2 linked regions of the Herpetosiphon gulosus genome follow. The protein of the gene in region 1 interacts with the protein of each later gene in a pairwise test. Links are inferred from orthologs where the notes say so. Each region holds a gene or a part of one and is shown on either strand. Other genes may lie near its edges.

Region 1 (15,966 bases):
ACTCGCCGTTTTCATCAAAAACAGGGTTGATATCGAGTTCGTTCCAGAATAGGCTGCCATCTTTGCGATAATTGCGCAAAAGCACCCGTGTAGCGCGTTTTTCCCGCACTGCATAACGCAATTCGCGCAAGCCTTGTTGGTCAGTATCATCGCCTTGCAGGAAACGACAATTTTTGCCAAGCACTTCTTCAGGTGTATAACCCGTAATCCGTTCGAAGGCTGGGTTGACATACACCACTGGCATATCAAACTGATGTGGATCGACAATCACAATCCCGTCGTTACTAGCGGTGATCGCCCGTTCGCGAATTCGCAAGAGTTCTTGAGTGCGAGTAATTTCTTCAAACGATTGAGCGTTTTCCAAGGCAACTGCCACTTGGGCTGCAATCGATTGGAGCAAGGTCGCATCATCGTTGGTTAGCGAATTAACTTCAGCATTTTGCACGTCCAACACACCGAGCACTTCATCGCCAAGCATAATTGGCACAGCAATTTCAGCCTTGGTTTCAGGGAGCAAGGGGTTGGCCAACCAGCCAGCTTCACGGCTCACATCAGGCACCAACACCACAGCTTTGGTGTTGGCGGCACGGCCAACCAAACCACGGCCTTGCGGAATGCGGTGATTACGCGCCAACAAGGTCCGCCCAGCTTGGCCTGTACCACCCATCATCACAAACTCATTAGTCTGTTGGTCAACCAAATAAATGTGGGCGTGATAATAGTTAAAGGTATTTTTGAGCTGCTCAACCACTTCCAACACCAATTGATTGGGGTTCAAAATCGTTGAAAGTCGGCGGCTGACCTCGTTCGATGTTTCCAAGGCAATTGTGCGTTGTTGCAAACCTTGCAGAGTTTCTTGCAACTGATCAGACATACTATTAAAGGTGGTCGTCAGTTGGCCAATTTCGTCTTGGGAGCTAACTGGAGCACGCGTTGATAAATCGCCTTGGCGGAAACGTTCAACAAATTCCGTCAAACGCTCAATTGGATTCGTCAAAATTCGCGCTGCAAACACAGCGATCATACTAATTCCAACCAATAACGCCAACACAATCAAGGTTGTATAGCGCTCCGATTGGCGAATTGGCGCTAAGAAGGTTGCTTCGCTTTGGTGATAGAGAATCCGCCATGGCACGGTTTTGGTCGCGGTGTAGGCATAAATATCGTTACCTTCAGGGTCGGGATCGCCGGGTTTATCCTGTTCCGCAATCGTACTCGAAATCGAAATCACTTCGCCATTAGTTTGCGGATCAAGCACAATCGCTTTGATTGCATTGATTAATTCAGGATATGGCACAAGCAGATTTTCTGGATTAATATTCTGCAAACGCCGTTCATCTTGGAGCCGTTTAATTTCATCAGGCTGCAAATTATCGGCAATTTTATACAAGAGGGTTAATTCGCTGCCCTGAGCAATCCGCATACCATATTCATCAAGTACAATCCCAAACGAGTTTTGACCAGCACGATCATTACTCCGGGCGACCAATGATTGAATAATACTAGCGCTATAACGAATCCGTAACACACCGATAATTTCTTGGCTTTGGGGATTACGAACGGGCGTACTGAAATAAATTGAAGGCAGGTTATCGTTACCGAAGGTTACTGGTGAGATAATGCTCTGACCAGTACGAATTGCATCTTGATAATATGAAAGCCCTGAATCATTAACTCCAACGTTGGTTGGCACAGTATCGACCAAGACCACACCACGATTATTCAGCAAAGCGACCGAGAGTGTATCGTTATTTTCGGTGGTAACTGCACGGAACAAATTACGGGTATCGCGATCTTGGTCGGGAACCAAGGTATTTTGTTCGGCAGCCAACAAATATTCGCTTAATTCAGGAATGCGCGAGAGTGCGCTAACCCGGTTAATATTCCGATTAACAAAATCATCAATTTCATTGGCAATATTCGTAGCATTAACCAAAATCAAGCTATTGGCCTGATTTGTCAGCGAATCACGGGTTGAGCGCAACGTAATAAACGAGATAATCGCAATTGGTAGGGTTGTTACCAACACAAACGAGATCAGAATTTTGTTGCGAATCGAGAGTGTACCAAATTCACGAAACACAAAGAAAAGCAAAATGGCAATTGCAGCAATGCTCATCAAAGGCATGTAAATTTCTTGGCTGCCAGAAACTCGCACTTCTTGAATATTCAAGAAGGTTTTGAGCAAGGTGGCAATCACGCCAAGGCTAATCGTGCCTAAGATAACTGGGAAAATATGGCGTTCAGGCAGGGTTTGGATCGAAATAACCAGCACAAAGAACACATTCAGAATCGAGAGCATAAAGCCAAACTCAGCAATAAAGAGTTGGCTCGGAAAGGTAGCAACAGCAATTGAGACGATTAAACTGTAAGCACCTGCAATCAACCAGCCTTTTTTGGCCGAAATAGTAGCGCATAAGCCACCAATCGCTGCCACAACAATGCTGATGACGCTCATGTAGTTTTGCCACGATGGCAAGCGCAAAGCTTCTAGGCCATAGGGCACGGCCATGATTACACCAATAATCATGGTAAAAATCCCAAAGCGCAAAATACGCTTGAGCCGAATGCTATTCAATGCGGTATCAGTCAGTCCACTAGCCATAACCCTACCTCGTATACTGTGCCAAAAGTTACTTTTGTGCTGTGTTGATTCAGGCCAACGTACCAGCGTTGTTCAAGGTTAACCAACATTAGAACAACTGCGCTTTGTGATTATACCTATTTCCTCCCCAAACTGACTGCTATTGTGATTTGTCCTTAGTCCCGTTTATGATGCGGATTGGGGGGGATTTTTATTGACCCGTTCGTTGGCTACAAGGTTTAAAAGCATTTCGATGCGCTGGAAGGCTTCAATATAGCCATGCTGTTCATAGGCTGCCAAGTGTGGGTCATCGCAGCGAATATTCTCGGCTTGGGTATCCAATCGGCTATGGCGTTGATGAACATGGGCCAGTAGCGCTGAGCCAACCGCATTGGGATCGCCAACCTCGGTATGCAAGCGAATATGCGAGAGCACCAAGGGTTGGCGACGAAAAATGCACCAACCACGGCCACCATCAGGCAAATTGACCCGACATCCTTCGACCATGGCCATGTGATCATATGAATCAGCTTGGTTTGTCCATGGTACGCCCCGAGGTTGTTGGCGCACAAGTCGTTGTAATTGCGACCAATCGAGCCATTCGATTGAGCCAACAGCAGGCTGTTTAACTGGGCCTGGCGGTCGCCGCATCACCAAAAGCTGGTTGGTTTCCTCAAAGCCCAGCGCCAAAAACAGCTTATGCGCGGGAGTATTATTCAAAATAACTTCAAGCTGGACATATTTGAGCCAATGTTGGCGGGCGGCTTCAACCATGGCGACCATTAACGCGCGGCCAATTCCACCTTTACGTCGATTGGGCAACACCCCCAAACGAGTGACCCACGCATGATCGCGGCGCACGCCCAACATCGCGAGGCCTAAAATGTCGCCATCGGCCTTGGCGACAAACGAAGCATCCAAATTAACATCATATAACCGAATATATTCAGCGAGCCGTTGGCTATTCATTGGCATTGGCACAATATAATCGATCCGAGTTTGGTTATAAATTGCGACCAATTCATCAATGGTAAAGCTGGCTGCTGGCGTAAGCTCTATGGCCGAACCATCGTGAAAACCATCTGTAGTCATATACATCCTTGATATATGGTGCTAAGCCTTTTAGGAAAGGTAACTGGCAATCGCTTGAGCAAAATCGATCACTGATAAAGGTTTGCGAATAAAGCCATTGCACCCATAGGCACGAACCATTTGGCGGGCGGTTTCTTCGGGCCAAGCGGTAAAAACCACAATCGGGATGTTTTGAGTCTCGGGTGTACCACGTAACACTCCGGCCACGGTTTGGCCATCGGCATCAGGCAGCCCCAAATCAAGCAAAATCAGGTCGGGATGTTGTTCGAGGGCCATATCCAGCCCACTGGCAGCATCAGCCGCCTCAAGCACCGAATAGCCATAGGCATTCAGCACCCGACGGGCCAAAGCTGCATTATCGGGAATATCTTCAATCACTAAAATCGTCGGCATATATACCTCTATTCTTGATCATACCGTCGTCTATTGTAACGGCTTTGGTAGATCGTGCCTAGACCTTTTGCTGACGAGATCTTAACAATTTGTCCCAAATTGGCGTTATAGTTCGATCTTGGTTGGTGCGATACCGTTATTGTAGCATAGCACTTAGGCTTTTTCAGTAGCCAATTCTTGCATAATCGCAGGCAGTACTTGCTCAAATGGCGTTGTCGGGCGCTGGCTCATAATCAGCCATTGGGTCTCGCCCAAAATTTGAATTAGCTTGGGTTTGAGTTTATCAATTGCAGCATGAATTTCACTATCAATTGCTTCATGATGCAGCACAATCTGAATCAAGTGAGCGCTGGCATCAGCTTGATTGGTCGCCAAACGCCATTCAGCCAAAGCCACCAAACTATGCAAACAGACTAAAGTCATGTGTTTGGCATAACCCAAGCTCAACGCTTGATGCAAATAATGGCGGGCTTCATCCCAAGCTTGTTCTACAATCGCTAAACCACCCAAATTGAGTTGATTGACGGCGATGCCAAAATCGTGGCCTTGCTCGATTGAAATTGCTAAACCATCGCGATAAGCTTCACGGGCAACTTGATAATCGCCCCGCGCAAACGCCACCACGCCAACATTACTAACCCCGCTAATAATTCCGCTGGGATAATTGGCCTTGCGTGCTCGGGCTACGCTGGCTAGAAAATGTTGTTGGGCAGTGTAGAGGTCACCTTGGACATAGGCAATGTTGCCAAATTGGCGCAGCACATCGGCTTCACCAACCCCATCACCAATTTGTTGCGCGGTTACCAATGCCGCATCCAAATTGGTCAAGGCCATACTATGGTCGCCCAACCGCCAGCGGGCTTGGCTCAGATTAAATTGCATGCGCACAATTTGTTGCTGCGCGGCAAAATCATCATCAATTGCCAGCAAATGCAAGGCTCGCTCGAAAAACGGAATCGCCTCGCGATAGCTACAGCGCACAAGGGTTTGCTCACCCGCCCGCCGCAAGGCATCGATCGCAGGCTGACGGCTTTCCGGCTCATCAGGATCGATTGCATGGCTCCAGTGATGGGCCAAAAGGCTGCTGCCTGCCTCAACCAAATGCGGATGTTCGCGAGTATACCATTCGGCAATTGCCCGATGTAAGGCCCGCCGTTGGCCAAACAACAACAACGAATAAGCCACATCATGAATAATTGCCTGACTAAATTGATAGCCCTCGGCAGCCTCGTGAATAAAACCCTGTTGCAGCAACAACTCAAGGTGCGCTGGAATCTGCTCACGCTCATGGGCTACTGGATAAATCGCATCAAGCACCGCCAAACTAAAATCATGGCCGATGACGCTGGCGATTTTGAGGGTTAATTGAGGTTGCGGCGGCAGTTGATCGATACGGCTGACCAGCACGCCCTGAATTGTACTTGGGAGATTGAGTTTTTCCAGTTGGCTAAATTGATCGAGCTTGCAAACCCCATTGTTGACTCGAATCATACCAGCATTGCGCAAGGCTTGGGCTAGCTCGATGCTCCACAACGGGTGGCCTGCTGAACGCTGATTGATAAACAAGGCCACGCTTGGCGGAATCGCCTGTACGCCCAACGATTGAGCAACCACCGCGATACACGCCACCGGATCAAGTGCTTGCAGATGGATGGTTTGCTGGGGCTCAAGACATGCTACAGTGGCTGGCGCAGTCGTGATCAGAATAATGTCGCCATGCTGTTGCAATAACAATTCAAGCGTCGCCAAGGCCAACGAATCGAACCACTGCAAATTATCAATGCATAAGACCAACGGGCGTTGGGCATGCAGTTGATACAAGGCATGGCCAATTAATTCATGGATGATTTGAACCTGCTGAGCGTGATCAGTCGCATTGGCTTCAGCGCGACCTGGTAATTCTAAAACATCGTGCAACAGTTGCACCGATTTAGCTAGATGTTCAGGCAATTGCAAACGCTGAATAATTAATTGATAGCATTGAGCCGCTTGATTGGGCCATTGCTCAACCGCCAAACAAGCCTCAAGCAACAAACGCCAGCCTGGATACTGCGCCGATTGACGCAGGCTGCTGCTGGTAATCAACATAGCTTGGCGTTCGTAATGCTGGGCAATTTCAACAGCCTCATACAACAAAGCCGATTTGCCCATGCCGCTATCGCCAGTTATCGCCACATGTTGAATGGTTGACTGAGTTTGGCTAAATAAAGCCTCAATTTGCCCACGCTCGCGCCGCCGCCCGATCAAGCGTCGAGGCCGAATTTGGTCGGGGCTGTGGTTGGTTTGTTGTGGGCGATAGATTGTAATTGGCTGGCTTTTGCCTTTAATCGTAATTGGCGGAAGTACTTGAAAGCGCACATGCTGTTGGCTAGCTTGGGCGGTGGTTTGATCGCAGAGAATTGGCGCAAGATTGGCTTCCATCAAACGCGCAGCGCGATTGACGACATCACCAATCATGGTAAATTCGCGGCGCTGGCTATTGCCAATCTCGCCGCAAAAGGCTGGACCAGTGGCAATGCCAATCGTGTGAGTTAAGCTGAGTTTGCTCAATGCGGCTGAGGCTTCTAAAGCCGAGCGCACCGCCCGTTCAGCATCATCGCGATGCGAGAGCGGCGGTAAACCAAAGGCCGCCAGCAAACTTACACCTTTATCATCAACCGACAGTTTGTCGATGCTACCTTCGTAGCGAAAAATCACGGTTTGCAAGGCACTGACTGCGGCTTGCACTTGCTCTAACGTGGTAAAAAAGCTCAAAGCTGGCACGTTAATAAACATCACGCTCAAATGGCGTAATTCGGCCAGCCATTCGTGCAAACCGGCATTAATGCGGGCAATCACCGCCGTGGGCATAAACGGGGTCAGTTGTTCCGTGGGATAATCAGGTATAGTTTGATTAATTGTTGGCAAGGGCAAATTTTCGGCCATCGCAGTTAGGCGAAAAGCCTGAGCACGTAAATCTTCGCCCAGTCCATATTTGCGAATCAACGAACGCGCTTCGGGCGAAATGATCACTTGGCCAGCAAAGCTTTGCGAGCCAAGCAAATGCACTTGTAACAGCGCCTCGCCTGTAATCAATTGCTCCCAATGATTGTTCACACCGCCCACGATAAAACTTGAAATCGAGCCAGCCCCAATTTGCACCCGAATCGCCAAACGCTCAGATTCACTAGGATTGTTAAAGCTTGCTTGAATCGCTAGGCCACATTGAGCTGCAAGCTGGGTATTTTGGGTTAATTGATCAAGATCGTCAGCCATCCAAATTGCAATTAATGCATCGCCAGCAAACTTCACCACATCGCCGCCGTGGGCAATCACCGTGTCGATTAGTTGACTAAATGAGTCGTTGAGCACATCGGAAATATATTCGAGGATTGTGGTTTGATCGTAGGCAAATTGCTCGCTGAGACGACTAAAACCAGAAAAATCGGCAAACAAAACCGTTGCCAATTGATCTTCGGCTAGCGGCTGGCGCGGTTGATGCTCTTCGATAAGCCGTTGTAGGACATAGCGTGGCAGAAAGCTGCTGATCTGAGGGTTGGCGGCCATGCAGGTGCGTCCTTTATCAAACGATCAAGCATACGCAGAAATTCTGAACATGAATACATCCATCCTAGCGGCAGTAGAGTAGGATCGCAAGAGACGATTTTACTATTTCAGGGGTGAACTTTGTGGCTAGTCTACGTGTGGGGCATTGGGTTTGGGTGGGCTACTTGTTCGTTTGGGCTTGGAGCGTGCCATTATTGGCCTTTGATCTAGTGCCAGCTGGCGGCGAATTTATGGCAACCGTGATGCTGGTCGTGCCGGGCGGGCTGGCAGCTTGGTGGCTAATTCAACGTTATGGTAAGCTAGGTTGGCTCAGCAGCCTGATTATTGCGGTTGGTTCGTGGCTTACCGAGCATCTCGGGGTTACCACAGGTTGGCCGTTTGGTGCATATCAATATAATGCTGTGCTTTTGCCCGAAATTGTTGGCGTTGTGCCCTTGGCGATTCCGTTTGCATGGCTGTTGGTTGTGCCAGGCGCACTCGAATTAAGTCGAATGCTCATGCCAAAAGTTGGTTTTTGGCCAACGGTCTTGGGTGCTGCCAGCCTTGCCATGCTGTTTGATTTGGTGATCGAGCCAGTGGCGGTGTATGTCAATCGCTATTGGACTTGGCTCGAAACCGGCCCGCTGTTTGGAATTCCAACCGCCAATTTTGTAGCGTGGTGGGGCTTAGCCTTCATTTTAGCCTTGGCAACTGAAATGCTTGGGCAAAGCACAACCAAAGCAGCCCAAAGCCCCAAACTCAACTTGCCAATTGCAATCTATTTGCTCAATTTAGCACTGTTCACGCTGGTCAATCTGACCCATCAGCAATTAGCTGCGGGAGCCTTGGGTTTATTGTTGTTGGCAGGCTTTGGCTGGCGCTTGCAACAACGCCAGATTGCTTGGCATTGGCGTTACGATCAATTAATTCAATAACAATTATGCCAATAAATTTCGTAGCCGCGCCGCCAAACGATCAAGCAACGGCGCATCGTCATCAACTAAGCCAAGTTGGGCAGCTTTATGACCAATCGTTTGGGCGATTGAATGGTGGATGGTGACGGTATTAATATCCCACAATGGCTCACGTTGCGGTTCCAAGCGCGGCCAGCCCTGCACGCGGCTCAGGTGATCGGCATAGCCTCGCGCGGCCAAGGGCAAACTATGCTTTTCGGCGACATAACGGCGGGCATTGGTTTCCATGGCCTCGCGTAGGGCAACATCGGCCCATAAACGCTGGGCATAGGCCGCGATCAAGGCAACTTCATCGCGATCGACGGGAACATGCGCCACCACATCGGCGGGCAATTCGCTAAATGTAGCAATATCGCTAACTAACACTGCGCGGCCAGCACCCAACAAGCGCAACAAACTGGCCGAAGTCTCGCCAGCCGAAGGGTAGCGCCCATTGAAACAAAGATCAGCCGCCGCAACATAGCGGTTAAAATCAGCATGATCAACATAGCCCGTGACTTGGACGCTTTCGCCAAGCTGCAAACGTTGGAGCAAGGCCTTGAGATCGTAGCTCGGCGAGACGCTACCAACTAAAATATACCGTGCATCGGGATAGTTACGGCGAAATTGGGCAAAAGCCTGAAGTGCCTGTTCAATCCGTTTATAAGGGTTGATATGGCCGAAACTGGCCCAAATTGGAATGTCGGCGGGCAATTGGAGCGCTTGACGCGCAGCCAATCGATCAGGCGGTGGCAGCAAGGGCACACCCATTGGAACCAGCGAAGTCGCCAAATTGAGACGCTGTTGCTGCACTCGATCAAGCACATATTGGCTATGGGCAATCAGGCTGCTGGCTTGGGCGATAACTGGCTCAGAAAGCGGAAAATCGAATACTGCATCGCCAAGTTGACCACGCTCCATACGTTGGGCAATGCTTGTGCCGTTCTCAGCATAATAGTGCTGGATTAATTGGCGGTAGCTTGTGACATTTTTCAAGCGATTGGCAGCATGCCAAAGCATTAAATGGTGTAAGACATAATCGTGTAGCACCACAATTCCAGGCAAGCTTTGCAAACTTTGCCAAAAACGACTGTGGGCAGGGCTATTGCCCATATGATAGATAATTGCATCGAAGGGTTGCCGCGTATGCTGCTTGGCTAAATCGCTAATGCGGATAATCGGCAGTTTCGCGAGTAGTTGTTGATTGGTCGGCTGAACCTCAGGATCAACCACCAAGGTCAGATCAACATACTGCCCCAAGTAGGGCAATAATTCCTCGCTATAATCCGAAATACCCGATTCAACTGGATTGACTGGGGTGCAAAAAGCCACACGCTGCATGACAGGCCTCAACTAGCATTTTGGCTATAGTACCTTAACTGCTGCCAGTTGGTGCAAATCGTCCAAGCGATTGAGATTATGTAAATGCTGATACCACGGACTAGTGCTGGTGATTGGCCAAACTTGGGGCTGGAGTTGTTCAATCAGTTGGGTTAATCGATATTGACCAGTGGTCAACGCCTGCTCAAAGTGGGGCAAGCAAGCGCGTTGATAGAGTGCACACAATGGTTCCCACCCACCACGCTGTTGCGAATCGGCTTGGCGTTGCGGTACGACTGCCAAGCTATGGCGTGGCAGATTCAGCAATTCTTGTAACAATCCGGTTGAGAGTAAGGGCAAATCGGCGGCTAACACCAACGTCCATTCAGTCGCAAGTTGGCGCATGCCCGCTACAATTCCGGCCAGCGGGCCAGCATCAGGCACAGCATCTTGAAGCAATGGCACACTTAATTCAGGCCACTCAGTCGGATCGTTTAAGCTTATGACAACTTGATTGGACATCGTTTGAGCAACTGCCAGCGTATGTTCGAGCAAGGTTAGGCCATGCTCGCCCCACAACCGCAGGCGGCGTTTATCACTACCAAAACGTCGCGCCTTGCCGCCAGCAATAATTACACAACCAAGCTCAGCCATCATTGGCTCAATTCCGTAATCCGCTTTTGAATTTCCGCAATATCTTGGCGCAAGTCATCTTGTTGGTTCAATAAATGAACAGGCACGCCAATCCCATATTTAGCAATTTGCATCTTGGTGTTATGTAAATTCTTCTCTTTGAGCGCCAGCAATTCACGCTCTGCTGCTAGGGCTTGTTGCTTATCATTCGCTGAACTTGGAGTATTTGGCTGGCTAGAACCATGATTGATAGTCGTTTGATTATGATTACCAGCCACCACGTTGCCAAAAGAGAAATTACCGCCACTAAAGGTATTGCCGCTGCCCATGAAATTATTGATGCTATTGCCAGAAGTTGGCGTTGCGGGAGGAGCGGTTTCGTTCGTTGGCGCTGTGGTTGGGGTTACCACCTGATTACTTGGCGCTGGAGGATTAGGAAGATTGAACAACACTCCATCATCAGCCCGCATATACAGCGTCGCCAAGCCCCAATCAAGCTGGCCAAAATTATAGGCAATAATTGCTTTACGTCCTTCAGCAACACAAGCATCAATTGGCGTACCGGTTGCGAGTACCCGATAAAATTCCTCAGCAAAGGCCTTGCCTGCTGTATCTAAAATTGATGATTGCATGGCCACAACCGCCGGAATATTGGCTGCCATCAGGGCTGGGGCAATTCCGCGCAGCAAGGCAGTTGAGGAAACCGTACTGGTTTTACAAGCATTCAGCACCACCAAACGCACCGAGGAATTGCGCAAGAGCGTTGCTAATGTACGAGCAGTTGAAAGATGTTTTTTACCATTGCCATCATCGAGAATTAATGCTCCAGTTGTGCCTTGGAAATCGCCATGACCTACATAATGCACAATATGTGGTCGCCATTCACGCACAAGCCGCTGAAGTTTCGGCGCAGTTAATTGAGTTTCTTCAATAATTTCAACTTGATTTTGGGTAACCAACGGCTCTAACGAACGATGAATCGCCGCTAGTTCACCTTGAATATCGACAGGATGGGTAGTAGCCATTTCGGCTGGCAAGGCTCCCACTAAGGCGATCCGTAATTTTTCTTGGCCCAAACTCAAAACTGGCACCGATTCAGGAAAAGTCAAAAATCGACAGATTGAATGATCGGTTGTCAGGGGAATTCCCGCGCTATCGCAGGCAAACTCCCATGGAATCGTGGCAACTGTAGCTAAAGCAGGGTTGTTGGCATCAATATTGAGTTTAATCCGCAATGATTGACCTTGGGAGCGAGCCGTCTCACGGGCTGTTGTAAATAACGCCCAAATTTTGCCTTTCAACAATGTTTCGTAGAGCACAATTCCAAAATCAACCACCTGATCTTCAGTAAGAGGGGTGTTATAATCCAAGGCGGTTTGAAAGGCCTGATAGCGCGGATCATCAACGGGCAAAATTAGGCTATCGCTATCTTGCATGCCTTTGGCTGTGCGCCCATGCACTACAAAACTATTTTCAGCATCTTTTGGGTTGATCGTTAATTCAAAGTCGGCATAGCTACTCATACGCAACAACTCCATAGCGCTACAGTGCGAAACTAGCAGCATCATACACTTAAAGGGCTTGTTGGGGCAAGAGTGAGCCGAGGGATTAAAACCAGCAAAGAATTATTTGTTTTTTGCGGTTAGTAGTCTAATCAGCAAGCACACGACGTTTATGGTTTGGAGCAACCGCATAAATAATAGCTGGACGAGCCAATCACTTAATTGATAGCTCATCCAGCTATTATTTAAACGTAAATGCTTAGTTTAGGCGGCTGGGCCAGCCACACCAATCACATAGCGTTCGCTGGAAAGCAAGCGTTTAGCAGCAGCATGAATTTGTTCAAGCGTGATCGATCCGATAATCTCGGGATAGCGCTGCACATAATCGAGGCCTAAGTTGTAGCGCTCGATATTCAGCAACATATTAGCGATGCCACTGTTGGCCTCAAGGCTAATCCCCAGCATGCCTGTGAGATAGGCCACTGAATCGCTACGTTCGAGTTCGCTAATACCTTCGGCCAGCAAGTGATCAACTTCCTCTTGGATGGCACTCAGTGCCCGATCAACATTCTTGGCATTGATCCCAGCATAGATGATCCACGCGCCAGCCCCAACATCAGCATCGATCCGGCTGGTGGCATAATAGGCAAGGCCTTGTTTATCGCGCACATTTTCGCCTAAACGCCCCATCAACCCCAATTGACCAAGCACTAAATTGGCCATCATCGCTGCATAGAAATCGGGGTCGGTGCGAGCCAAACCTGGCACGGCCCAAACCAAGTCGGATTGGGTTTTGCCTGCGACCTCGATTTCGCGGCGCAGCACAGTTGGCGGCAGATCGACAGTTGGTACGGCGGTCGTTGGTGGCTCGCCTTGACCTTGCCAATCGCCAAACCAACGCTCAACTTCGGCCAAAATCGCCGTTTCGTCAATAGCGCCAACAATTGCGATGGTGGTGGCGGCAGGGTGATAACGTTTGGCAAAGGCGGCAAGATCAGCAGTAGTAATCCCAGGCACGGTGTCTAACGAGCCGTTGGGTGAAAAATAATAAGGATGATTGCTGGGATACAGTTGTTCCCGCGCAGCTTTCGATGCCTGCGAACGGGTATCTTGCTCACTTTGGCGCAGCATGGTGGTAAATTGGGTACGCAAACGCTCGATTTCACGCTCAGGGAAAGTCGGGTTGCGCAGCACATCAGCCAATAATTCTAAAATTAATGGGGCATCATCGCTTAAGGCTTTGCCCCCAAACGAGGTGGTGTGACGGCCTGCACTAGCGGCAATCGAGCAGCCGCGATCTTCGGTAAGATTGGTAATATCGTGGAAACTGCGGGTGGTCGTGCCACGAGTGAGTGCGGCAGCAGTAAACACCGCCACACCATTTAATGCACTTGGCTCGTGCACTTGACCCAGCGCAATTTCGCCCTGAATGCTGACGGTTGGGCTATTGGGGTTACGCTGCAATAACACCACAATGCCGTTGCTCAACACATGGCGGGTTGCTGGCGGTGCATTGTTGGCGGCAGCGGTGGCTTCAGCTTCAGCCGCCTTGGCATTATAAAAACTTAAGGCTGGGTGAAATGTGCGAGCAGTTGGGGTAATTTGGCCTCCGCCACTGCTATTGCTTGGCGTAAAGACCCCAACATTGCGCTGTTTTGGTGCGAGATACTGCTGAGCAACTCGTTGAACATCGGCAGCAGTTACCGCCGCAATCTCATCCAACGAACTATCAGCACGTTCATATGAGTCAAGGGTTTGCCACATCCCCAACATCATGGCTTGATTGCTAATCCGTTCGAGGCTGTAGGCTTGTTGGGCCCGCACTTGGCGCTGAATTTTGTGCAATTCAGCCTCGCTAATTGGCGTTTGTTGCAGCTTCTCGATTTCAGTGTAGAGCGCTTGCTCAACTTGCTCGACTGTACGATCAGGCCGCACGGTTGCCCCAATTTCAAATAAAAATGGATCAAGCGTTGCCATAAACGATGAATAAGCGCCAGTTGCCAATTCGCCCTCAACCAAGGCCCGATACAAACGGGCTGAGCGATTGGTTTGAGCGCCGCCGCCCGTGAACGAAGGCGATTTACCACCTGTCAAGACGGCATCAAGCACAGTCAAGGCGGCCCAATCGGGCGAGGTGGCTGGTGGTGCATGGAAAGCCATTTGAATCATTGAGTTGGGGCCAGGCCGCGAAACATGCACACGGCGTTCACCCTGTTGTTCTGGCTCCTCGCCACGCACTTCGGGCAAGGGCAAGCCTTGGGGAATCGAGCCATACAATTCTTCGATTTGTTTGAGCACTTCGTCGGTGTTGAACGCGCCGACGACCACCAAAACTGCGTTGTTGGGAGCGTAAAAGGTCTTGTAGTGGGTATATAAATCTTCGCGGGTCATGGCTCGCAGGTCGCTCTTCCAGCCGATAACCCCATTGCGATAGGGATGCACTTTGAAGGCGGTTGAACGCAATTCTTCATCAAGCCAAAAACTCGGGCTGTTTTCGTTGCCCTCGCGTTCCGAGATGATTACTGTGCGTTCAGAAGCCACTTCATCAGGATCAAATGATGAATTGACCATGCGATCGGCTTCGATTTGCAACCCCAAACTGAGACGATCGGCTGGCAAGGTTTCATAATAGGCGGTGTAGTCAATCCAAGTAAAGCCATTGAATGTACCGCCATTACGGGCAATCGTGGCATCAAACGCGCCTTTGGGCATCGATGGCGTGCCCTTAAACAACATATGCTCACACCAGTGCGAAATGCCCGAAATGCCCACCCGTTCGTTGCGCCCGCCAACTTTATACCAAATCCAGTTGGTCGCGATTGGTGCGGTATGCACCTCGCGGGTGAGCACAGTCAAGCCATTGGGTAGCCGATGAAGATTGGTTGCAAGTGTCATTCAGCTGTCTCCTGCAAAAGAAACCTGTCAGTATTATAGAGCCGAAAAGCTGACCGTGCCGCTTGCAAGCTATTAACATTGGCAAGCGTAATTCACACTAAAAGGGGATTTAGTACGGGCGCATAAACAGGATTGCGAGCACGATTATTCTAGGCTATGATGTTTTTAGCCCTTGGTAATCAACTAAATACATTAGCGCCACTCTGATCAATCGCTATGTTCGATCAATGATGCCGCAACAACGGAGCCTATCGATGCAATCTATTCTTGAGCATATTCAAGCGCACCTTGATCGCTACGTTACTACCGCCACCGATCGCGTCTTCGCAGCCAAAATTAATTTGTATCGTAGTTTTGGCTATGATCAATTGCAAACCTCAATTCGCTATGCCTACATGGCCTTTGTGAGCGATCTCAGCACTGGTAAAGTTGAGGCGATGCCCAATTTTCTGATGCGAATTGGTCCACAACGCGCTGAACAAGGTGCAACTGTTGAAGATATTTTGTTCGGCATCAACATGGGCGTTGAGGTAATTACCGAAGATCTGAATGCGACATTTGCCGATAATCCTGCTGCGCTTTTGTGGTGGATGCAACAAATGCATGCGATTGTCTATACTGGGGCGATGAAACTCTCGGATACGATTCTCAAAGCGCGGGAACAGCATATTCGTGAGCAGGCCAGCCAAATCGCCGAATTTTCAACCCCAATTATTCCACTTTCGCAAGGTGTGTTAGTTGTCCCATTGATTGGCGTTTTGGGCGAACAACGGGCCAGCCGCATTACCGAAGCCTTATTGCAACGCATCAGCGAGGAGCAAGCCTCAACAGTATTAATTGATGTAACTGGGGTTCCGGTAGTTGATACCCAAGTTGCCCACAACTTAATTCAATCGGCGCAGGCGGCCAAATTGGTCGGAGCCGAGGTTTTATTGGTGGGCATTCGGCCTGAAATGGCCCAAACCTTGGTGCAACTCGGGGTAAATTTGCAGGGCGTGCGCACTCAAGGCACCTTACAGGCCGGGGTTGAATATGCCTTTGAACGCCAGAAACGCCAAAGCAGCAAACC
Region 2 (15,805 bases), on another replicon or contig:
ACCAAGCGTCTAACCTGCTGCGCTGCACAACCTGCTAGCAGATTGGCTGTACCATCAACGTTAATGGTTTGAAAATCGCTACGACTGCCCCAAGGAGCCGAAAGTGCCGCACTATGCACGACCACATCACAGCCAGCGCAGGCCGCAATCAGCGCAGCACGATCTCGCAGATCGGCCTTGATTGGCTGAATGCCAGCAATCAGTAGTTGTGGAACGTGTTCCCAGCGGCGGCCCAAACCCAGCACCGTATGCCCAGCTTTTTGCAAAGCCAAAGCGGTGTGCGCACCCAAAAAACCGGTGGCTCCGGTCACTAAGATTCGCATTGCAATCTACGTCCCAAATTGGCGGTCGCCAGCATCGCCCAATCCGGGCACGATATAGCCTTGATCGTTCAAACGCTCATCAAGCGCCGCCAAATGAATCTCCACATCGGGGTGAGCGGTTTGTAAGCGTTCTACCCCTTCGGGTGCGGCGATTAACCCTAAGAATTTAATTTTGGCAGCACCCCAAACCTTCAAAATATCGACAGCCGCAACTGCCGAGCCGCCAGTTGCCAACATTGGATCGAGAATCAAACAGACATCAATATCCGGCTGGGCTGGTAATTTGTTGTAATAGGTGACTGGCTCAAGCGTGTTGTGGTCGCGATAGAGGCCCAAGTGCCAAACATGAGCGGTTGGCAAAAGGTCGATGACTGGTTCGACCATGCCCAAACCAGCCCGTAAAATCGGAATCAAGCCGATGCGTGCGCCGATGGCATGACCTTGCATGGTTGATAAGGGCGTTTGAATTGTATAGGGTGCGAGTGGCATATCCGCCGTCGCTTCATAGACCAGAAATTGCGAAATTTCACGCACCAATTCACGAAATTTCTTGGGTTCGCTTTCTACCCGGCGTAGTAAAGCCAATTTATGTAACACCAATGGATGTGACGATACATGCAAGCCCATAACACAACCTCATACTAAAAAACAGCAGATCGAGGCTATTGTATCCCATCTTGACAAACCCCTCTTAGGCGTGGTTAAATCAACCCGTCACATCGCACTTTCACTCCTCTCCATGGAAACGTCTTCTAGTACTTCCATCCCAACCCTAACCTTACCCCTGCATAGTAACAAAGAGTATTGGCATATCATAGACGGATACATCCAGTTGCGACCATAATAGGGTTGTCATTTTTCTAACGTCGATGCTTGCAATAAGGCCTACTAGAAAATATTTTTGTTCCATCTATATCAAATATTGACATTATTTGGACAAAACATCGACAACATCGACCAGTTGCACTGTACACAAAGGAGACGGCTATGGCGCTCGAAGGTAATTTTGCTGATATGCCATTAATTGACTTGATGCATGTATTTCATCATGGGCGCAAAACCGGTCGTCTCTTGATTGCAAATGCTCCATTCAAAGCGATGTTGTGGTTTTTCGATGGTGCGATCATCAATGCAGGGGTTGTCACCCAAAATGCTCACGAACGAATTTCGTGTGGCGAACAAGCAGTGTTTGATATGCTGGCTTGGGATGATGCCCAATTTGTCTTTTTGCCACCCAACCCACAAGAGTCGGTGTCGGTGCAAATTCAACGTTCGATCGATTGGTTGATTATCGAAGGCTTGCGCCGCCGCGATCAACCGCAACGTTTGGCGGGCACGACTAAACTCCAACCAACCTCGCGTTTACGTTTGGTGCCAATGTTGCGGCAAGCCAGCGATATTACCCTAACTATCGAAGATTGGCGCATTTTGAGCCAGTTGGTGCAAGAATTAAGCGTGGCCGAACTCGTCGAAGCCACAGGCTGGAATTACGATCAAACGCTCAAAGTGCTGCATCGTTTGATCGCCTTGAATTTGGTGGAGGTGTGTAGCGAGATTGTTGTTTCTCAGCGTTCGCTTAGCCCAGTTTTGATGGCTCCTAACCACGAACATATGGTTGAGAATCGGGTGCGTGGGTTGGTTCAAGCAATCAAAGCGCGGCTGCGTCGCACCAGCGCTAGTGCGTAGGAGTGACAATGGTCAATTATAAAATTGTGATCACGGGAGCATACGCGGCGGGGAAATCGCAATTTATTCGTACCGTCAGCGAAATTGATGTGGTCGATACTGATGTTCCCGTGACCCATGCCGAGGAGAAGGAACTCAAACATCATACAACGGTTGGTTTGGATTTCGGCACCTTGAGCATTGATGCCGAACAACGCTTGCTCTTATTTGGCACACCTGGTCAAGAACGTTTTGATTTTATGTGGGAAATTTTAGCCGAAGGTTGTTTGGGCTATATTGTTTTAGTGGATAGTTGCCGCCCCGCCCATTTTAACGAGACGATTGTTGTGTTGGAACGCTTTGCGGCCATGACCCCTGTGCCATTTGTGGTTGCCGCCACAAAACAAGATTTACCCGGGGCTTTGCCGCCAATGTATATTCGCCGCCGCTTGGGACTACCAACCGATATTCCGATCCTCGCTTGCATTGCCACCGATTATCCCTCAGTAAGCGATGTGATTAGTACTTTGCTTGATCGAATCGACGTTTTAGCCCAAGATTCTTCCTCCTCCTCTGAAAATCACAAGGAGCATTCTCATGGCTAGTCGTTCGGAACAAATTAATACTATCTTAGGCCAATTGGTCACAAACAATGGTAATGATATCAACGGGGCTGCATTAATTAGCTCCGATGGGATTTTAATTGGCTCGCGCATGTCGGCGGATGTGAATGCCGATCGCATGGGCGCAATCGCCGCAACCATGATGGGGGTTACCACCCGCGTGGTCAACGATTTGAAAATTGGTAAAGCCAATGAGGCAATTGTTAATGCTGAAAGTGGCTATCTCTTGGTTATGCCGGTGGCCGCTCAGATGATTCTAGCAATCATTCTGCGCCAACACGCCAATTTGGGCATGATTCGGATTGAAGCTCGTGAAACAGGTCGGGCCATCGCCGAACTGATGACCGCTTAATTCAAGGAGGTAGCTCATGGCAGATCGTCAAAGTTGGAGCGTGAAGGGAACCGCAATTCTGACCGAGTTGGTAAAAATGATGGATGTTTCGGCTGCTGAATCGCAATTACTCGGCAGTTTGCACGATAACGCCAAAGCGCAAACTACAGCCTTTACCGATGCTTTTTACAAACGCTTGCTTGGTCACGCCGCCACTGCTGAATACCTTGATGGAGTTTCAGTTGAACGCTTAACAGGCATGCTCGGTATGTGGTTTAGCGATCTGTTTCGCGGCAATTATGATGAAGCCTATGCTCAACAGCGCCTGAAAATTGGCGAAATTCATGTACGGATCGGCTTGCCTGTGCGTTATCCTTTGGCTATGCTCGATGTGATTATGCCATTCGGCGAGCAAGTTGCCGCCACCAGCAGTGACCCTGCCAAAGCGATGACTGCATTTCGTAAAGTATTAGCCCTCGATGTTGCCCTCTTTAATCAAGCCTACGAAGATAACCAATTGTCGCATTTGGCCGATTTGGTTGGCGGCGAGCGCCTAGCGCGTTTGTTGCTGGCTGGTCAATAAGTTGTGCCTACTTCAATTCCGCTGTTGTAACGCCCGAATGTTCATCAGACAACCGGAAAAATCCCAAATTAAATCGTCGTGATCGAGGCGTAAGCGCTGTTCACCAATGTTTACCTCTATCTGATTGAGCAGTGGGATAAGTACAAATGTGCCCTGTGGCGGCGTATTACCATCGTGTAAGCGCCGCCGCACCACGTTCATGCCCTCGCTGAGTAATTGTTGGCTCAGTTGTTCAAGCAAGCTATCACCTAGCCAGAGATCACTGATCTGTTTGGCATGAATTAGCTGTTGCCAATTAGTGCTGATGAAGGTAATGCGCCGAAAACGCTGGGCTAGAATTGGCTGGGGCAATGTTTGCAAGGCTCCAACTTCGAGCCGCCAATAATGTTCGTGGGCACGCGGATGCTCAGGTTGTTCGGGGATAAGTTGGCTGCGCGTGGCTTGGCCGACATGCTCAATTGGCGCATACCAGCGAATTTGACCACCCTCAGCACCAAAGGCTTTGGTTTGATACCATGCCAAGATGCCAGCAGCCATGCGGCGTGGAGCATGAGCCAACGGAACACGATACCAGTGCTCTTGTTGAATTCGCTGCCAATCGGCGTGGTTATTCAAAACTGCGACTAAAACAGGGGTGTTGGCCTCAGGCATATCTTACTCCAGATCAAGAATCTCAGGCGCGAAGCGTTGTACATCGTTGCGTGCCCGTTCAATTGCCAAATCACCAGCTTTAACCTCAAGCATCAAATCATACTCACGCTGATAGGGCAAACGTAGCAGGCTGATCAATTCAAATGGATTGGCCAAATCGCTATGTTCATGCCAAGTTGGCAGTAACAATTGTTGGCGCTGCCCAAGCCGAATTTCGGTTCGCGGTGAGCTAAAATGCACTTTGGGCTTGCGCTGAATTGGCCATGTTGCCAAGGCATAATTTAAGGCTTCAGCATTATTCAATTGAGCTGGATTATAAAGTTGATGATGCAGCCAATCGAAAATCACTGGAACGTTGGTTTGGGCATGAATATGCAAGGCATCAAGCAAACTCCAGACCCGTCCATCAGCTTCAAGTGCTAAAACATTGATCACCGCTGGATCAAGTTGTCGCAAACTAGCAACGCTTTGGGCTAAAGCACTTGCCCGATCGCCATATTGAGCCCCAATATGCACCACAATCACCGGATCAGCACTGCCCAAATTGGTTAAATAGGCTGCGGCGCTCGTGAGATAATTCAGCGCATACTGGCGAATTTGTCGATCATGGCTGTTGAGCAGCACATTGCTTGGCACATGGTAGGTTAGGCGAATCTGAGCTTGTTGGGCATAATTGCCGATTAATCGGAATTGCTCGGCGGCTTCGGGCCAGGTATTCAGCAATTCGTAAGGCCAAGCAGGCAAGCGATAACAATGAATTTGTTGTTGTTCCAGATAGCGCAGCACATCGTAAAGATACAAGACCCATTGGCTTAGCTGCTGCTGGTTGGGTGCTTGCAAATCAGGGCGTTTGAGAATCCGGCCACTCAGGCCCAGATAACGCATGGGTAACTCCACAAAGGCTAGTTTGGGTGAAGATTTCCAGCCTTTGTGGAATGGATGCTATGCAGAACATAGCTGGTAAATCTATTCACTCACTGTATTTAGATACAAAACATGGCGATTTTTCGCATGCAAGCATGGGTAATTTGCGAAATTGGCTGAAAGTTGCATAATTATTCTTTGGATGATGCGCCTAACTAGGAGCAGGTGATGGTCACAACTACCCAGCGATTTCAATTGTTGGCCTTCGATTTAGATGGAACCTTGGTCGATTCGGCTCAAGGAATTGTCGATACCGTGAATCAAGTGCTGGCAGAACATGGCTTTGCAACCGCTGCCTATAATCATATCGCCCCGTGGATTGGCTTGCCATTACAGATCTTTTGGGAGCGCTTGACTGATTTTCAGCCTGAAAACTATGGCATATTGACTGAGCGTTATCGCACGATTTATCGTGAAATTGCGATTCCGAGCAGTCGCTTGTTTGCAGGCGTGGCCGAAACCATCGATCAACTCAAATCGGCAGGCCATCGTTTGACGATTGCTAGCTCAAAAATCACGCCAGTGAGCAGCGCGGTGCTGCGCCAAGTTGGCTTGTTTGACTATTTTGATTTGCTGATGGGCAACGATTCGGTCAGCCAACCTAAGCCTCACGCTGAGATGTTGGCTAAAACCTTGGCCTATTTTGGGCTGAATCCAACCCAAGCCTTGATGATTGGTGATACCACGCACGATATTACGCTTGGACATAATGCCCACGTTGCCAGTTTGGCGGTTACGACTGGCACCCATGATCTGGCAACATTAACTGCCGCCCAGCCACTGGCAATTTTGGCGCAACTAAGTGAACTGCCTGCTTGGTTGGCGCAACCAGCCTGAATGGTACAATAACAACATCTCAACTTCTGGAGGATTGTATGCCACAATATAAAAATCGCATGTATCGTAAGGAATGGCTCTCGGAACGCCGTAAATTGGCGCGAGCTTTGGAAGGCCTCGAACACAACTGGGATCTTGAGGCCGAAGGAATTGTCTTACCAACTGACGATGATGGTACTACCTTGACGGTTGAGCAGCTGCGCGAACGGATTGCCGACCTTGATGGCAAGCTTGAGCGTTATCCTAACCCGCAAAAATAGGCCGATTTTTGAGAGTCAAGGTTCCTTTACCCCCTGGTAGATTGTTAATAATGGTTGGGTGGAATTCGTAGCCGATTTGCATGCCCTCACCCGCGAGGCGAGGGGGAATCATCCGATCATGACCATTGGCATGCCCCTCGCCCGCCGCAGTGGGAGAGGGGTTGGGGTGAGGGCATGAATAAACCTTTAATAAAAGCTACTTGCGTTCGGCCAATCACAGCCGTATCATGGTTTATGGCGGCGACTGTTGATCGATGGGATGAACAGCGGCGACCAACCTAAGGAGTAATCAACGATGATTCGTACCCTCGTGCATGCCAAAATTCACCGGGCAACCGTGACTGGTGCAGACCTCAATTATGTTGGTTCGATAACCATTGATGAGGATCTGTTGGAAGCAGCCGGAATTTGGCCATTTGAGCGGGTTCAGGTAGTCGATGTCAATAATGGAGCACGCCTCGAAACCTATGCAATTGTGGGCGAACGTGGCTCAGGCACGATTCAACTCAACGGTGCAGCGGCGCACTTGGTCAATGTTGGCGATTTGGTGATCATCATGGCGTATGCCCAAGTTGATGCCAAGCCCGAAGAGTGGGAGCCAACCGTGGTGTTTGTGGATGAACAAAATGCGATTACCGAGGTTAAGGCCTTGTTTCCAGTTGGTGGTCGCTAGTTGTTGTGAGGAGCGTGCCATGGATTGGGTTTTGCGACCCATCCATGGCCTTTTTTTATGACGTTACTTGCTGTTGCTGATGCTCAAGCGGCGATTCTTGAGCGCATGACCACCCTTGCCAGCGAACGAATCGACTTAACTACTGCCTTAGGCCGCGTGCTGGCTGAGCCAATGTACGCCGACCGCGATGCACCGCCATTTGCCAATTCGGCCATGGATGGCTATGCGGTGTTGGTCGCTGATTTGAACAATGCCAGCGCTGATAATCCGGTGGCGTTGCAGATTATTGAGCGGGTGGCGGCGGGTGCTGTGCCACAACACCAATTGCGAGCTGGCAGCGCTATTCGGATTATGACCGGGGCGCAAGTGCCTGCCAATGCCGAGGCAGTTGTGCCATTTGAAGAAACCGATGAAGGCCAACCCAATGCCCAAACCGAAGTTGTGCGCATGTTTCAGCCAACTCAGCATGGCAACAATATTCGGCCTGCTGGCGAAGACATGCAAGCTGGTAACTTGGTTTTGGCGGCTGGTCAAGTGTTGAATGCTGGCAGTATTGGGGTTTTGGCAACGATTGGTGCTGCGCAAGTGCCAGTCTTTCGCCAACCACGAGTGGCGATTATTGCAACTGGCGATGAGTTGGTTGATGTGGGTATTGAGCCAAACGCAGGCCAAATTCGCAACTCGAATGGCTATGCTAATGCCGCCCAAGTGCGTGAAGCAGGCGCAATTCCAATAATGTTGCCGATTGTGCCCGATAATGCTGCTGCCTTGCGAGCAACTTTAGCTCAAGCCGTCGCTGAAGCCGATGTATTATTAACTTCTGGTGGCGTGTCGGTTGGCGATTACGATTTGGTCAAGCAAATTTTGAATGAAGTTGGTAAACTGGAATTTTGGCGAGTGCGTATGCGCCCAGGCAAGCCCTTGGCTTTTGGTTCGATCGATGGCAAACCAATTTTTGGCTTACCTGGTAATCCAGTTTCGGCCATGGTTTGTTTTGAGTTGTTTGTACGCCCAGCTTTACGTAAGATGGGCGGATATCAACAATTGCTGCGACCGAGCGTTTGGGCGAAGTTGCTTGATGCCGATTTGGAAAGCAATGAGCGTCGCCAATATCTGCGGGTGATCGTTAAAAGCAGCGCTACTGGCCTGACTGCCGAATTAACTGGGGCACAAGGTTCGGGCTTGGTTAGCTCGATGGCCCGCGCCAATGGTTTATTGATTGTACCCGAGGCGGGACAGGGCATTAATCGTGGTGAATTAGCCGAAGTTGTGTTATTTGGGGAATTGCACTAGTTGAGGGAGCGTCGCGCATGCCGTTTGAGTCGTTTCAAGATCTGATAACAATGCTGGTGGTTATTCTCGTGCTCCAAGTGAGCTTGGCATTGTTGTTAATTGGCGTGCGCAAATGGCGACCAACGCGCTATCAACGCTATCCGCGCATCAGTCTGCCGCCAACCAACGACGAGCGCCATCAATTTCAGTTGTATATGTCGGGCGAAGAGCTGTTTCCGGCCATGCTTCAAGCGATTGAATCGGCGCAGCGCTTGATTTTGCTCGAAACCTTTATTTTCAAGGGCGATGATTTAGGCCACAAATTTCGCGAAGCTTTATTGCGCAAAGCACGCAATGGCGTGGCCGTCTATGTGATTATCGATGGGTTTGCCAACTTGGTGGTTCCGCGCAAATTCAAGAAGTTCCCGCCCGAAATTCAACTGTTGAGCTATCCGGCTTTTCCGCGTTTATCGCAGATTTTCGATATTGGTTCGTATGCGCGTGACCATCGCAAACTGTTGGTGGTTGATAACGAAGTGGCTTTTATTGGCGGCTACAATTTGGGCGAATTGTATCGTACTGAGTGGCGCGATACCCATGTGCAGGTGCGTGGCCCGATTGTCAGCAATTTGGCCGAAATGTTTGCTTCGCAGTGGAACCGCTATCGTCGCCGCCTAACGCGCTTGCACATCGACCTCGATTTGGAATGGCAATCGACAGTGCGGGTGCAACGCAACGACGCTGGCCGTTTGGTTTTCCCAATTCGTTCGATGTATCTTGATGCAATTGAACGGGCTGAACGCTTTGTTTACATCAGCAACGCCTATTTTATTCCTGATCGGGCGATTTTAGAGGCATTAGTAATGACCGCACGGCGCGGGGTTGATGTGCGAATTTTGGTTCCAGCTGAATCGAACCATGTGCTAGCCGATTGGCTGGCACGCCATTATTTTGAATTTTGCCTGCGCCATGGGATTAAGATTTTTCTCTATGAAAATGCCATGATTCACGCCAAAACCGCTACGATCGATGGAATTTGGTCAACGGTTGGCACGGCCAATCTTGATCGGCTGAGTTTAGCGGGCAATCATGAAATCAATCTAGAAATTTATAATGCGGCCTTCGCCGAACGAATGCAAGAAATTTTTGCCTGCGATATGGCCAATGCCCGTGAATTAACCTTGGCCGAATGGATTAAGCGCCCATGGTATACCAAGGCCGCCGAATTGGTGCTCTCGCCGTTATGGCCAATTTTGTAGAAATGGAGCAAGCATGCTCAAACGCAACGAATCTTTAGCCTTTGGCCGTCCATTTTTGATTACGGTGATTGCGATTGGCTATGTATTAACCGCAATGTTGGAAGTTGCGGTTGCCTTATATGGACGAGTGCCTGCATTCCTTGAACAATTTATTTTGTCTGATGATCCGTTTTTGCTGATTGTGACGGCATGTTTTCAAGTAATGATGGGTTTGGCACTATTTCAAGGCTGGCGGGTGATGTGGTGGGTGGTGATTGGCAGTGCCTATCTTTCAATTGGCAGCTATATTTTGGATGGCTTGTTGGGTGAGCGCTGGGCTTGGGGTGGCATGTTGTGGAATGTGGTTGTGCTGGCCTATATGAATTCGCGCGATGTGCAGGCCTTTTTTGGGCGTGAAGTCTATTATTGAGTTTGCAAGGCTTGAGTGATCAAGTGCTCATCAGTTTCATGCTGCTGCAAAAAATCACTCAAATGTGGGCTTTGTCGCCAGCGCAAGGCCATGGGCGCGACCGCTTTGATATCGTTGGGGGTGGCACGAACGCGATCATCAGCCGCCGCCCGCGCCCGCGCCGCCTCAAGCAACACAATTTCGGCACGATGCGAAGGGATTGCCAATTGGGTGATGACCTGCATGGCATAGCGTTCGGCAGTTTTGGTCAAGTGAACTTTGGGCAAGAGTTCGCGAGCTTTGAGCACATCGAGGCGTAATTGGGTGGTAGCTTGGGCGTAGGCCATGCGAAAGGCTGTACGATCTTGGCGAAAAGCGATCGCACGACGATAAATTTCCAAGCGTTCGCGGGCATTTGGCAGTGGCCCAACCCAAACCCGCAAACCCAGCCGATCCAAAATTTGCGGGCGCAGCCGACCCTCTTCCGGATTCATCGAGCCAATCAAAATCAAGCGACTTTGATAAAGCTTGACCATTGCCCCACGCCGCACGAAGGTTTGGCCTTGGGCGGCTGCGTCGAGAATTGCATCAACAACGGCGTGATCAAGCAAATTAATCTCATCAACATACAGCAAATTATGATTTGCCCGCGCCAAAACCCCTTCTTCGAGCACTACCCGCTGTTGTTCGATTGCAACCCGTTCGTTTAAACCACCAACCACATCCTCTAGCCGAGCGTTGAGGGGCAGCTCGATCAAGCGCATCAGATCATCTTTGAGCCGTGACTCGCCCCGCGCCAAAAAATCAAGGCAGGTTGGACAAAGATCGCTCTCGTCATCAGGGGGGCAATTATTCTCGCAGCGCGAACGTTTGACCAAGGGCATAATATCAAGCAAGCCACGCACGGCGGTGGTTTTGCCTACACCGTAGGGGCCACTTAACAAAACCCCACCCACCGCTGGATTGACCAAGGCCAAGGTGAGCGCCGTTTTAAGCTCACGCTGGCCGACAATTCCGAGCAGTGGATAGGGCAATAGCTCATTCATGGGGCGCTTTATTTCTCGCTAACGCTGCGGGTAGCCGCAAAAATTTCGAGAATCTCAGTGATGGCCTGTTCGCGTTCGCCCTCGTTGGGTGAGCGAATTGCATTCGTCACGCAAGTTGAGAGATGGCGTTCGAGCACCAAGGCATCGACTTTTTCGAGGGCACGTCGGATAGCCAATGTTTGGCGCAGCACGTCAATACAATAGGCATCCTCTTCAAGCATGCGTTGAACGCCACGCACATGGCCTTCGATGCTTTTGAGTCGTCGCACTAATGCTTCAGTTTGTTCATCGATCATGAACTAGCCCTACTACGCCGCTTCTGCCGCAGCTCGCGCTTCGTTGACTGGCCGCTTTAAGAAGGCGTGAAGCACCTTGTTAAATTGAGCTGGCTCGTCGAGGAACGGAAAGTGGCGACTTTCAGGCATCACAAACACCTGAGTATTGGCCATATCGCGCTGCAAGAAAATATCGGCCTGATTGGGATTAACAATATCGTCGCGAGCACCATGAATAACGAGGGTTGGAATCGTCAATTGTTCAAGTTCAGGCCGTAAATCGGTGCGCATCATTGAGCCAACTGCGCGGCGCAAACTCTCTTCGGTGGGCTTGACACTATCGTCGAGAATTTCGCCATAGGCCGTATCGTTGACATTGCCTAAGAACCAGCGAAACAAAAACTTGGTGACGACTGGCACTCGCGCCATAGCTCGCGAAACATACTGATTATCGGTGAGTTTGAGCAAGCCTGAAAGCGATGTACCAACGATCGGAGCACCAATCGCCGCAACTCGGCTAATCCGATTGGGGTGGCGGATTGCAGTTTTGAGCGCGACCATGCCGCCCATGGAGTGGCCGACCAGCGGAACCTTATCGATGCCCATCGCATCGAGAAATCGAATCACTTGATCAGAGAAATTGGTAATGCTAATGCTCTTGGCAGTACTCGTTTTATCTGAATCACCAAAACCCCAAAAATCGAACGAATATGTGCGGAAATCTTTGGAAACGAATTCCATCGTCGGCATCCAGTATCGCCACGAACCGAGCCAGCCGTGGAGAAATAGGACTGGACGACCACGCCCAAAGGTCTCGTAATGCACAACTTGGTCATCAATGACGATTACGCTCATGGTGATGCTCTCACGTTGCAGACTGCTGTCAACCAAACTATACCATACCGCCTAAAGCTCGGCAACGCAGGATTGCCAGCAACAATCGGTTCACGGTTGAGTGGTCGCTGTAGTGTACCCGTGATAGCACGTTTATGTCAATTCTCAAAAGTAGGATCTACAAGGGGGACTTCTGGGTCAATTGTAGGTTGGGCTTGTCGGGTAAAATGGCAGTCTGTGGTATTTCCCAAGAGGTGAGTTGGATGCCAGATTTTCGTGCTCAGATTCAGCAATATATTCGTGAACACGCTTTGCCAATCGATAAATATAGTCATCAGCCACGTTTGTATCAATTAATTTTAGCTATCGGCCAAGGCTTGAGCTATGATGATGATGTGGTCTACGCCGCTGCTTGGTTGCACGACTTGGGCGTGTTTATCGGCCATCGTCCAAGTGATCTTGCCGCATTGGCGGCTTGGGATAATGTGGCCTATGCCTTGGAAAAGGTTCCGGCTTTATTGCAGCAATGGCAGTTTCCGCTTGAAAAAATTAAGGCAGTGTTGACAGCGATTGCCCAACATAGCCCGCAGCAAACGCCAACGAGTATTGAAGCAAGTTTGTTGCGCGATGCTGATATATTGGAGCAACTAGGGGCGGTAGCAATCTTGCGAATTGTCAGCAAAGTTGGGCGAGATACGCGTTATCAAACCTTTGATCAAGCTTTGGCGACGTTAGAACATAATGTGATGCAGTTGCCGAGCCAACTGCATTTGGCCAATTCGCAACAACTGGCTCAAGCGCGAATTGCGGTGTTGCAGCAATTTATTACGGCTGCCCAAGCCGAATCGCAAGGGCAGCCGTGGTGATTTAGGGCTGTTTGAAGTTTTTGAGCCAGTAGACCATAGCGGCGGCCAAGCCAACGCCTAGCACTAAGGCGATGCTAAACCAGAGTAACAATGATGGTTCAGGCTCTGCAATCGTAACTGACACAGGCTGAACTACTGGCGGCTGCTTAAGCTCTGGCTGCTCCAAATCGAGCGTATCGGGTGATGACGTATCGTTTTGCTCAAGCAGCGGGTTATTCAAGGGACTGCCAGCCATAGCGGTGGCTTGCTCAGCGCTCATGCGGGCCATATCAGCAGTATCGCTGATTGGGATTGAGCTATAGGCCATGGGCGTTGGATAACCCTCAATCATCGCTGGGGCTGCACCACCAACCATTGGATGCATGCGTGCCATATCTTCGGCATCTGCGGTGGTTGGCTGATCTGGATCGGCTGGGCCGCTATCGCTCCCCGCGCCCATGGGCGGAGCTTCCGCAGTTATAGCATCGTTTTCAGTTGCCATGTGTTCTGATACACCATTGGCGGCTTGCGGATTTATGCTGTCGGCTACTGGAGCCATGGTCATCGATTGCTCGGTTTGATTCGTCAGTTGTAAACCAACCGTGAGCATTAAGGCAAATGCCCCAACCACACCGACCCAACGCATCCAACCGCCGAGCCAGAAGCTGCGTTTGGGGGCATGAATTGCTGGATCGAGGGTAAAGCTACGGGGTGGACGCACAGGCGGGAGTTCTTGCAACAACGCCTGGATCGAGCGCAACTCGTCAAATTCCGCAGCTAAACCATGGTCGTACTCAAGCTGTTGATCCAGTTGAGCTTGCTCGGCGGCGCTAAGCTGACCATCAAGGGCTGCCGAAAGAAGTTCTTGTTGTTGTTCAGATATTGGTGTCATTGCATACCCACTTGTGTAGTCATATCACGCTTAACGTTCGGCAGTTGGCAAAAGTTCCCGACTTTTAAGATAATCGCGTAACTTTGCCCGTGCGCGACTGAGCCGCGATTTGACCGTCCCCAGTTGGGTATCAGTAGCCGCCGCGATTTCTTCGTAGGCAAAGCCTTGAATATCACACATAATTAATACTGCGCGTTGATCTTCGGGCAAGGTTGCCAAGCCTGCTTGAATCGCTGCCTGTAACTCGCGATTGATCATATGCTGATCGAGCGGCAACGATTGATCCTCGAATTGCTCGCCTGGGCTATCATCATCGCCAGCTAACAATTGATCCATCGAGGTGGTACGGCGGCGTTTTTGCGCTCGTAGCACATCGTAGCATGCATTGGTGGCGATGCGCAGCAGCCAAGCGGCAAACGAGCCTTCGCGAAAACGCTTGATCGCCTTAAATGCTGAGATAAAGGTATCTTGCGCCACATCGGCAGCGCTATCGCTATCGCCAAGCATTCGATATGCCAAACCATAGACTCGCCCTTCGTACATGCGCACTAATTGATTAAAGGCTTCAACGTCGCCATCCTTGGCGGCGCTAACCCATTGTCGTTCTGCATCGGTCATGCAGGCCATTCCCCCACACCCATAACGGGTTCTGCTCCAAAAGGTGGTCGGAAGCAATAGCCCATATCATAGCATATCAACCGCTCATTCGTTAGTATCAGGCCCCAAGGGTTTGCGCAACAGGTCAAGGAATAACTGGGCGGCGTTGGTAATATGGCGGTCGCGATGATGCACGACGTTATAAACGCGGCGGGTTGGCACATTGGCTAAATGAATTTGGCGCAAACGGCCAGCCGCTACTTCGCGCCGCACGGCCATGGCTGGCACTAAGGCGATGCCCAAGCCAACCTCAACCGAACGTTTGATCGCCTCTAAATTGCCTAGCACAATTGGTTGTTTGGGGCGAATTTGCTGGGCGTTGAGCAATTCACTGACGCTGGCTTGCAAGGCTGAACCTTCCTCGCGTAAGAGCATGCGTCGCCCGTGTAAGGCCTCGATATTAATCTGTTTCAAGCGTGCCCATGGGTCATCAGGGCTGACAATCACGACCAATTCAGTCGTCAAAAACGGCATAATGATCAATTGGGTATGCACAATTGGCGAGCCAACCAAGGCCAATTCAAACTCGCCTGAAATGACTTGAGCTAGCAATTGTTCAGTGTTGCCAGTGCCAATATGTACCACAAACTCAGGGTGTTCCCAGTTGAAACGTTGCAGCAAATCGGGCAGGGCATAGGTTGCCAAGGTATTGCCAACGCCCAACAGTAAGGTGCGTTCGCTTTGACCAGCGGCGGCTCGCACCGCTTGCTCGGCAATCCGTTCGAGGGCAATCATTTGCTCGGCATGCGGCAAGAGCGCTCGCCCAGCCGCTGTTAGCTCGATTCCTCGGCTTAGCCGCTCGAACAAACTAACGCCTAATTCGCGCTCAAGGGTCTGAATTTGCTGGCTCACGGTCGGTTGAGTTAGATCAAGTTGCTCGGCAGCCCGGGTAAAATTGCGACTTTGAGCTGCTGCCACAAACATCCGTAATTTTTGTAAATCCAACATACGTGTTCTCGCTGTGGTGATTGTGGCCTGCACTGTAGCATAAGTTTAAGCCGATCAAAAATCGCAGCACCTTAACGATGCTGCGATAGACACTTGATTGGTGATCAACAATTAGGGATGAATGTACTTGCGTTCTTTGGTGACTAAGCGGCCATCGCCAGCGTTGACCTCGACCTTGAGCATAATTTCGTCGCCAGTGTTATAGCTGTCAGGAATGTTGAAACTGGCGCGATATTGGCCCGAAACTTCTTCGGCGACTTCGCCATAAAAACTGCTAAGTTGCTCTTTTGAAGGGGTTTGGTAGATCATGGCTTTGGTATCGCGCTGCAAATCCTCCAACAATTTACCATCAAATTCAGGGCTGGTTAGGCCGATGATGTAGGTTGGAATTTTGGCTTTATTGGCTTTGGTCACGATGCTGTCGTAATTATCGCCTTTGCTGGCAGTATCAGCGCCATCAGAAATCAAGACGATGAAGGTTTGGCCTTTGGCACGGCGCAATTGGGTATAGCTGATCGC

The links.
Region 2: the proteins of mobA (region 1) and ABEB26_RS16375 interact in binary tests that used the Escherichia coli proteins (3 or more experiments, as listed by UniProt). The link is inferred for Herpetosiphon gulosus from one-to-one orthologs.

What each region holds. Positions count from the first base shown.
Region 1 is NZ_BAABRU010000007.1:31,005-46,970, forward strand. The notes cover bases 8,719-11,718. They hold mobA (molybdenum cofactor guanylyltransferase), read right to left. Parts: upstream 10,525-11,718; coding sequence 9,913-10,524; downstream 8,719-9,912. Other genes in these bases: ABEB26_RS10605 (glycosyltransferase family 4 protein), read right to left, coding at 8,719-9,888; ABEB26_RS10615 (CHAT domain-containing protein), read right to left, coding at 10,521-11,718. Outside these bases: ABEB26_RS10580 (PAS domain S-box protein), read right to left, coding at 1-2,605; ABEB26_RS10585 (GNAT family N-acetyltransferase), read right to left, coding at 2,771-3,676; ABEB26_RS10590 (response regulator), read right to left, coding at 3,707-4,069; ABEB26_RS10595 (AAA family ATPase), read right to left, coding at 4,223-7,615; ABEB26_RS10600 (carotenoid biosynthesis protein), read left to right, coding at 7,738-8,529; more of ABEB26_RS10605, read right to left, coding at 8,533-8,718; more of ABEB26_RS10615, read right to left, coding at 11,719-12,023; ABEB26_RS10620 (M16 family metallopeptidase), read right to left, coding at 12,267-14,897; ABEB26_RS10625 (STAS domain-containing protein), read left to right, coding at 15,152-15,966. UniProt on the Escherichia coli protein: Transfers a GMP moiety from GTP to Mo-molybdopterin (Mo-MPT) cofactor (Moco or molybdenum cofactor) to form Mo-molybdopterin guanine dinucleotide (Mo-MGD) cofactor.
Region 2 is NZ_BAABRU010000011.1:195,956-211,760, forward strand. Bases 6,207-9,045 are described here. They hold ABEB26_RS16375 (molybdopterin molybdotransferase MoeA), read left to right. Parts: upstream 6,207-6,927; coding sequence 6,928-8,163; downstream 8,164-9,045. Other genes in these bases: panD (aspartate 1-decarboxylase), read left to right, coding at 6,493-6,870; ABEB26_RS16380 (phospholipase D-like domain-containing protein), read left to right, coding at 8,181-9,045. In the rest of the region: ABEB26_RS16320 (NAD-dependent epimerase/dehydratase family protein), read right to left, coding at 1-323; upp (uracil phosphoribosyltransferase), read right to left, coding at 330-950; ABEB26_RS16330 (DUF4388 domain-containing protein), read left to right, coding at 1,311-2,009; ABEB26_RS16335 (GTP-binding protein), read left to right, coding at 2,018-2,593; ABEB26_RS16340 (roadblock/LC7 domain-containing protein), read left to right, coding at 2,586-2,963; ABEB26_RS16345 (protoglobin domain-containing protein), read left to right, coding at 2,980-3,525; ABEB26_RS16350 (hypothetical protein), read right to left, coding at 3,538-4,176; ABEB26_RS16355 (hypothetical protein), read right to left, coding at 4,180-5,061; ABEB26_RS16360 (HAD family hydrolase), read left to right, coding at 5,269-5,937; ABEB26_RS16365 (hypothetical protein), read left to right, coding at 5,976-6,197; more of ABEB26_RS16380, read left to right, coding at 9,046-9,401; ABEB26_RS16385 (hypothetical protein), read left to right, coding at 9,415-9,810; ABEB26_RS16390 (magnesium chelatase ATPase subunit I), read right to left, coding at 9,804-10,835; ABEB26_RS16395 (metal-sensitive transcriptional regulator), read right to left, coding at 10,844-11,131; ABEB26_RS16400 (alpha/beta fold hydrolase), read right to left, coding at 11,144-11,965; ABEB26_RS16405 (HD domain-containing protein), read left to right, coding at 12,208-12,810; and 4 more genes. UniProt on the Escherichia coli protein: Catalyzes the insertion of molybdate into adenylated molybdopterin with the concomitant release of AMP.